DNA from 2 places in the Streptomyces sp. NPDC048370 genome. Region 2 is predicted to be linked to the other one. Evidence: predicted binding sites of a transcription regulator. Region 2 holds the regulator's gene; the other holds the start of a gene.

Region 1 (3,404 bases), on a different contig from region 2:
GGAGGCGGGGGTGTGCTCGCGGGCCCGGTCGGCGAGGGCGCGCTGACGTCCCGCGGCCCGTTCGAGGTCGACGGCCCTGCAGTGCGCTATCCGCCGCAGCCAGGCGGTGACGCTGCCCTCGTGGAATCCGGACGCGCTCTTCCACACCGTCAGGAACGTCTCCTGGACGGCGTCCTCGACGGTCTGGGCGGGGAAGCCGCGGTTGAGGAGATGGGCGAAGAGGGGGCCCGCGTGCCGGGCGAACAGCCGGGACAGCGCGTCCTTGTCGCCGTCGGCGACGGCGTGGACGAGGTGCCCGTCGCACGCGTCGCCCTCGCCGACCGGCCGCGCGGGCCTGCCACCGGCCGGCCTGGCACCGGCAGGCCTGGCACCGGCAGGTCCGCCGTCGGCCGGTCCGGCGCCTGACGGTCCGTCCTCGGCCCCGCCCCCGGCGGCCCCGTCATCGGTGCACTGCCCGCACCCGGGAAAGCTCGTCGTCACGACCTCTGAACGCGGGGGAGGGGTGCGGAGGTTGCAATTCCGCGCCCTCGTTTTCCGGGCGGGCTCCGGCGGGCCCCGGCGGGCTCCGGCGGGCCCCGGCGGGGGGCGCGGTCCGGACCGCGGCCTTACCCGGCGTCCCGCACGATCCCCGTCAGCGGGCACTCGTAGCGCCAGTCCAGGCTGTCGTAGAGGGCCAGGCCGTCGCGGGTGGCCGAGAGGACGCCCGTGGTCGCGCCCGTCTGGGCGGCGGCCGCCTCCAGGGTGCGCATCACGTTCGCGCCGAGGCCGCGGCGGCGGTGCTCGGGGTGGGTCTCGATCTGGTCGGCGACGGCCGTGACCCCCGCCGGGGCCATCTGGCCGCGCGCGGCGAGCGTGCCGTCCGGGGCCACGATCCGGACCCGGATCACCCCGTCCCGCGTCTCCGTCGTCCGCGCGTACCCCTCCGGCGCCGGCGGGCGGGCCCCCGGGTCCAGGGTCTTGGTCATCATGTAGCCGGGGTCGTCGGGGACGGTCCACCCCGGGGTGATCCACCCGGCCGCCTCCTCGGGACCGGCCATGATCTTCAGCCACGCGCCCGGTACGTCGATCTCCTCGCAGAGCTTCCCCACGGACACCGCGTCCGGCGCGGGCAGGACGTGCCGGAAGACGTGCGTCGGCAGGCCGACGTCGATCCGCCAGCCCCAGGGCTCGACGACGGCGGGCGGAGTGCCCCGCGAGACGGTCCAGCCCGCCACCCAGGCGGAAGTAAGAGGCGTAGTGTCCATGGAGGCATTACACCGTCGCCACTCCGCCCCGCACCAGAGTGATCGCTCAGAGCGAACGTCCCCCGGGGAACATCCACGGGCTCACGTGCATTGAGTCCACATAGCTCAACTTGACTGCCGAAGGGGAGATCATGGCTTCGACGTCCTCACCGCTCACTCTGCCTGTGCTGCCGCTCGACGACGAGGTCGTGCTGCCCGGAATGGTGGTGCCGCTGGACCTGTCCGACACCGACGTACGCGCCGCGGTCGAGGCCGCCCAGGCCGCCGCCCGCTCCGGAAGCGGCACCGGCAAGCCCAAGGTGCTGCTGGTGCCCCGCGTCGACGGTACGTACGCCGGGACCGGCGTCCTCGGCACCGTCGAGCAGGTCGGCAGGCTGTCCGACGGCGACCCCGGCGCCCTCATCCGCGGCCTCGGCCGCGTCAAGATCGGCGCGGGTACGACCGGCCCCGGCGCCGCCCTCTGGGTCGAGGGCAGCGTCGTCGAGGAGACCGTGCCCGAGCCGCTGCCCGGCTCCGTGGCCGAGCTGGTCAAGGAGTACAAGGCGCTGGCCACCAGCTGGCTGAAGAAGCGCGGCGCCTGGCAGGTCGTGGACCGCGTCCAGCAGATCGACGGCGTCTCCGCGCTCGCCGACAACTCCGGCTACTCGCCCTTCCTCACCGTCGAGCAGAAGGTCGAACTCCTGGAGACCGCCGACCCGGTCGCCCGCCTCAAGCTCGCCACCGCCCAGCTCCGCGAGCACCTCGCCGAGCAGGACGTGGCCGAGTCCATCGCGAAGGACGTCCAGGAGGGCGTCGACAAGCAGCAGCGCGAGTTCCTGCTCCGGCGCCAGCTGGACGCCGTACGCAAGGAGCTGCGCGACCTCAACGGCGAGACGGACGGCGACGAGTCCGACGACTACCGGACCCGCGTCGAGGCCGCCGACCTGCCCGAGAACGTGCGCGAGGCGGCCCTCAAGGAGGTCGAGAAGCTGGAGCGGTCCAGCGACCAGTCCCCCGAGGGCTCCTGGATCCGCACCTGGCTCGACACCGTCCTCGAACTGCCGTGGAACGAACGAACCGATGACGACGCGACCCAGTACGACATCCAGGGCGCCAAGGCGATCCTCGACGCCGAGCACGCGGGCCTGGAGGACGTGAAGGAGCGCATCACCGAGTACCTGGCGGTACGCAAGCGGCGCGCCGAGCGCGGTCTCGGCGTGGTCGGCGGCCGGCGCGGCGGCGCCGTCCTCGCCCTCGTCGGCCCGCCCGGCGTCGGCAAGACCTCCCTCGGCGAGTCGGTCGCGCACGCGATGGGGCGGAAGTTCGTCCGGGTCGCGCTCGGCGGCGTACGGGACGAGGCGGAGATCCGCGGCCACCGGCGTACGTACGTCGGCGCGCTCCCCGGCCGGATCGTCCGCGCCATCAAGGAGGCCGGGTCGATGAACCCGGTGGTCCTGCTCGACGAGATCGACAAGGTCGGCTCGGACTACCGGGGCGACCCGGCGGCCGCGCTCCTGGAAGTTCTGGACCCGGCGCAGAACCACACCTTCCGCGACCACTACCTGGAGGTCGAACTCGACCTCTCCGACGTCGTGTTCCTCGCGACGGCGAACGTCCTGGAGGCGATCCCGGAGGCGCTGCTCGACCGGATGGAGCTGGTCAGGCTCGACGGGTACACGGAGGACGAGAAGGTCGTCATCGCCCGCGACCACCTGCTGCCCCGGCAGCTGGAGCGCGCGGGCCTTGAGCCGGGCGAGGTGGTCCTGGAGGACGCGTCGCTGCGGAAGCTGGCGGGCGAGTACACCCGGGAGGCGGGCGTACGGAACCTGGAGCGGTCCATCGCGCGGCTGCTGCGGAAGGTCGCGGCCCAGCACGAACTGGGCGACCGCGAGCTGCCGTTCGCGGTCGGAGTGGACGATCTGCGCGGGCTGATCGGACGGCCGCACCACATCCCGGAGTCCGCGCAGGACCCGGCCGAGCGCCGTACGTCCGTACCGGGCGTGGCGACCGGACTCGCCGTCACGGGCGCGGGCGGTGACGTCCTCTTCGTGGAGGCCTCGCTCGCCGACCCCGAGACGGGCGCGGCGGGGCTGACCCTGACGGGTCAGCTGGGCGACGTGATGAAGGAGTCCGCGCAGATCGCGCTCTCCTTCCTGCGGTCGCACGGCGCGGAACTGGAGC
Region 2 (3,404 bases):
CCGCCGACGGGTGGAGCGTGACCGGGTCACCGTCAAGGAGATCGCGATCGCGGGCCTCCTGACGGAGCTGCTGCCCGTGCTCGACGACGTCGGCCGGGCCCGTGACCACGGCGAGCTCGTGGGCGGCTTCAAGTCGGTTGCCGAATCGCTGGAGACCGTCGTCGCCAAGATGGGTCTGCAGCAGTTCGGCAAGGAGGGCGAGCCCTTCGACCCGACGATCCACGAGGCCCTGATGCACAGTTACGCACCGGACGTCACGGAGACGACCTGCGTGGCGATCCTGCAGCCGGGGTACCGGATCGGCGAGCGGACCATTCGGCCCGCGCGCGTGGCGGTGGCCGAACCCCAGCCCGGGGCGACGCCGGCCGCGAAGGAAGAGAAGTCGGCAGACGAGGAGAGCGGTGGCCCCGAGGAGGGCTGACGCGAAGATCGTCCGGGAGGAGGGACGTCGATGAGCACGAAGGACTTCGTCGAGAAGGACTACTACAAGGTTCTCGGCGTCCCCAAGGACGCCACCGACGCCGAGATCAAGAAGGCGTACCGGAAGCTCGCCCGCGAGAACCACCCGGACGCCAACAAGGGCGACGCGAAGGCGGAGGCGCGCTTCAAGGAGATCTCCGAGGCGAACGACGTCCTCGGTGACCCCAAGAAGCGCAAGGAGTACGACGACGCCCGCGCGCTCTTCGGCAACGGTGGCTTCCGGGCCGGTCCCGGCGGGCAGGGCGGCTCGTTCAACTTCGACCTGGGCGACCTCTTCGGCGGCGCCCAGGGACCCGGCGGGGCGGGCGGCGGGGCCGGCGGCTTCGGCGGCGGCCTCGGCGACGTCTTCGGCGGACTGTTCAACCGGGGCGCGGGCACCGGCGCGGGCACGCGTACGCAGCCGCGCCGCGGCCAGGACATCGAGTCCGAGGTGACGCTCAGCTTCACCGAGGCCGTGGACGGCGCCACGGTGCCGCTGCGGATGTCCTCCCAGGCGCCCTGCAAGGCCTGTTCGGGCACCGGCGACAAGAACGGCACGCCCCGCGTGTGCCCGACCTGTGTCGGCACCGGCCAGGTCTCGCGAGGCAGCGGCGGCGGCTTCTCGCTGACCGACCCGTGCGTGGACTGCAAAGGCCGCGGCCTGATCGCCGAGACCCCCTGCGAGGTCTGCAAGGGCAGCGGGCGGGCCAAGTCCTCCCGCACCATGCAGGTACGCATCCCCGCCGGCGTCTCCGACGGGCAGCGGATCCGGCTGCGCGGCAAGGGCGCTCCGGGCGAGCGCGGCGGACCGGCCGGCGATCTGTACGTCGTCGTCCATGTCGACGCCCACCCGGTCTTCGGCCGCAAGGACGACAACCTGACCGTCACCGTGCCCGTCACGTTCGACGAGGCGGCGCTCGGCGGCGAGATCAAGGTGCCGACGCTCGGCGGCCCGGCGGTGACGTTGAAGCTGCCGGCCGGCACGCCCAACGGCCGGACGATGCGCGCCCGCGGCAAGGGCGCGGTCCGCAAGGACGGGACGCGCGGCGATCTGCTGGTGACGGTGGAGGTCGCGGTGCCCAAGGAGCTCGACGACAAGGCCCGCGAGGCCCTTGAGACCTACCGTCAGGCGACGGCGGGCGAGGACCCCAGGGCAGAGTTGTTCCAGGCCGCGAAGGGAGCTTGACCCGATGGACAGCCGACCGGGACGCAGCCGCAATCCGTACGAACTGACCGACGAGACGCCGGTGTACGTCATCTCGGTGGCGGCCCAGCTCTCGGGTCTGCACCCGCAGACCCTGCGTCAGTACGACCGCCTCGGCCTGGTCTCTCCCGACCGTACGGCCGGGCGTGGTCGGCGCTACTCGGCCCGTGACATCGAACTGCTCCGCACGGTGCAGGCGTTGTCGCAGGACGAGGGCATCAACCTGGCTGGCATCAAGCGCATCATCGAGCTGGAGAACCAGGTCGCCGCGCTCCAGCAGCGCGTGGCCGAGCTGTCGGCGGCCGTCGAGGGCGCGGCGTCGGCGATGCGCCAGCGCGAGGCGCAGGTCCACGCCTCGTACCGGCGCGACCTGGTGCCGTACCAGGACGTGCAGCAGGCGAGCGCGCTGGTGGTCTGGCGCCCGAAGCGCACCGGCGAGTAGCGGTTCTCGTACGAAGCCCCCTCCACGGACGGTGGAGGGGGCTTCGTCGTGCTCGTAGCCGTAGCCGTAGCCGTAGCCGTAGCCGTAGCCGTACGGGAACGGCTACGGGATGAGCTCCGCGACGATGTTCGTCGCCGTGTCCCACCACGGGGCGCCTCCGGTGCCGAAGGCGGCGGCGAGGGTGGTGCCGACGGCCCGGTCCAGGGGGGTGGGTTCGGTGTCCGGGGCCCAGTCGGCGTCGGCGGTGCCGTCCCCGCTGGACTCGAACGTGCCGAGGGGGCGTCCGTCGCGGAGCAGCCGGCTCTCGACGTACGAGCAGGGGACGAGCCGGTAGCGGGTGCCGGAGACGGTGGCGTCGACGCGGTACGAGCGCCGCAGGAGCCGCCCCCGGCCGGGGCGGATCCGCGCGGGCGCGCCGTCGACGGTGAGGGTGAGGCGGGCGGCGGCGCGGGTGCCGATGGGGATCAGCGGGTCGGGTTCGTCGCCGGGGGCGCGGACCAGCTCCACCGTGGGCAGCTCATGGCCGGAGACGCGGAGGGTTCCGGCCGGTCCGTCGAGGTCGATCTGTACGTACAAGGTCAGTGATCCTGCTCCAGAAGCCCGGACTGGGCGATGAGGTATCCGAGTTGCGCGCGGCTTCCGCTGCCGAGCGCCGAGGCGAGTTTGGCGATGTGGGCCCGGCAGGTCCTGACGTTCATGCCGAGCCGGCGGGCGATGGCCTCGTCGACGTGGCCCTCGACGAGGAGTTTGGCGATGGATCGCTGGATGCCGCTGATGCCGTCGAGCGGCGGCTGGTAGGTGACCGGGTTCTCCAGCGGGATCGCCTGCAGCCAGAACTGCTCGAAGACGCCGACGAGGTACTCGACGAGGCCGGTGTGGCGCAGTTCGAGGGCGACCTGGCGGTCCCGGCTCGCGGGCACGAAGGCGACCTTGCGGTCCACGATGATGAGGCGGTCGATGATCTCCTCGAGGGTGCGGACCTCGACCTCGGGGCCGATGCGCTCCAGATAGGCCAGGGTGATCGGCTGGTGCCGGGCCGTGTGCTGGTAGAGCGTGCGCATGCGGATCCCGCGGCCGAGGAGCGGCCGCACGCGGCGCAGGGCCTCGCCGAAGGTGGTGGCGCTGCGGCCGCTGCCGGGCTGCACGGTCAGCAGCTCCGAGGAGCACTCGGCCACGACGCGGTCGAGGGAGGTGTTGATCCTCGTGAGGCCCTCCAGGACGGTGATCGCGTGCGTGGTGGAGGGGTCCTGGGCGCTGACGTTCATGAATGGCTCGAACGCGTCGGAGAGTTCGATGCTG

What was found. The regulator HspR, encoded in region 2, represses chaperone genes until heat shock. The targets are predictions, from matches to a motif close to TTGAGNNNNNNNNNCTCAA.
Region 1: lon (endopeptidase La) is a predicted target of HspR. The motif match lies at 1,335-1,353, and genes of this name have one in related genera.

What each region holds. Positions count from the first base shown of each region.
Region 1 is NZ_JBICYI010000009.1:35,863-39,266, forward strand. Features, by position in the region: gene ACGFYP_RS20375 (RNA polymerase sigma factor) at 1-480, opposite strand, end outside; gene ACGFYP_RS20380 (GNAT family N-acetyltransferase) at 606-1,244, opposite strand; gene lon (endopeptidase La) at 1,376-3,404, shown strand, end outside.
Region 2 is NZ_JBICYI010000003.1:490,544-493,947, forward strand. Features, by position in the region: gene grpE (nucleotide exchange factor GrpE) at 1-421, shown strand, start outside; gene dnaJ (molecular chaperone DnaJ) at 452-1,645, shown strand; gene ACGFYP_RS09650 (heat shock protein transcriptional repressor HspR) at 1,650-2,105, shown strand; gene ACGFYP_RS09655 (hypothetical protein) at 2,208-2,681, opposite strand; gene ACGFYP_RS09660 (helix-turn-helix transcriptional regulator) at 2,684-3,404, opposite strand, start outside.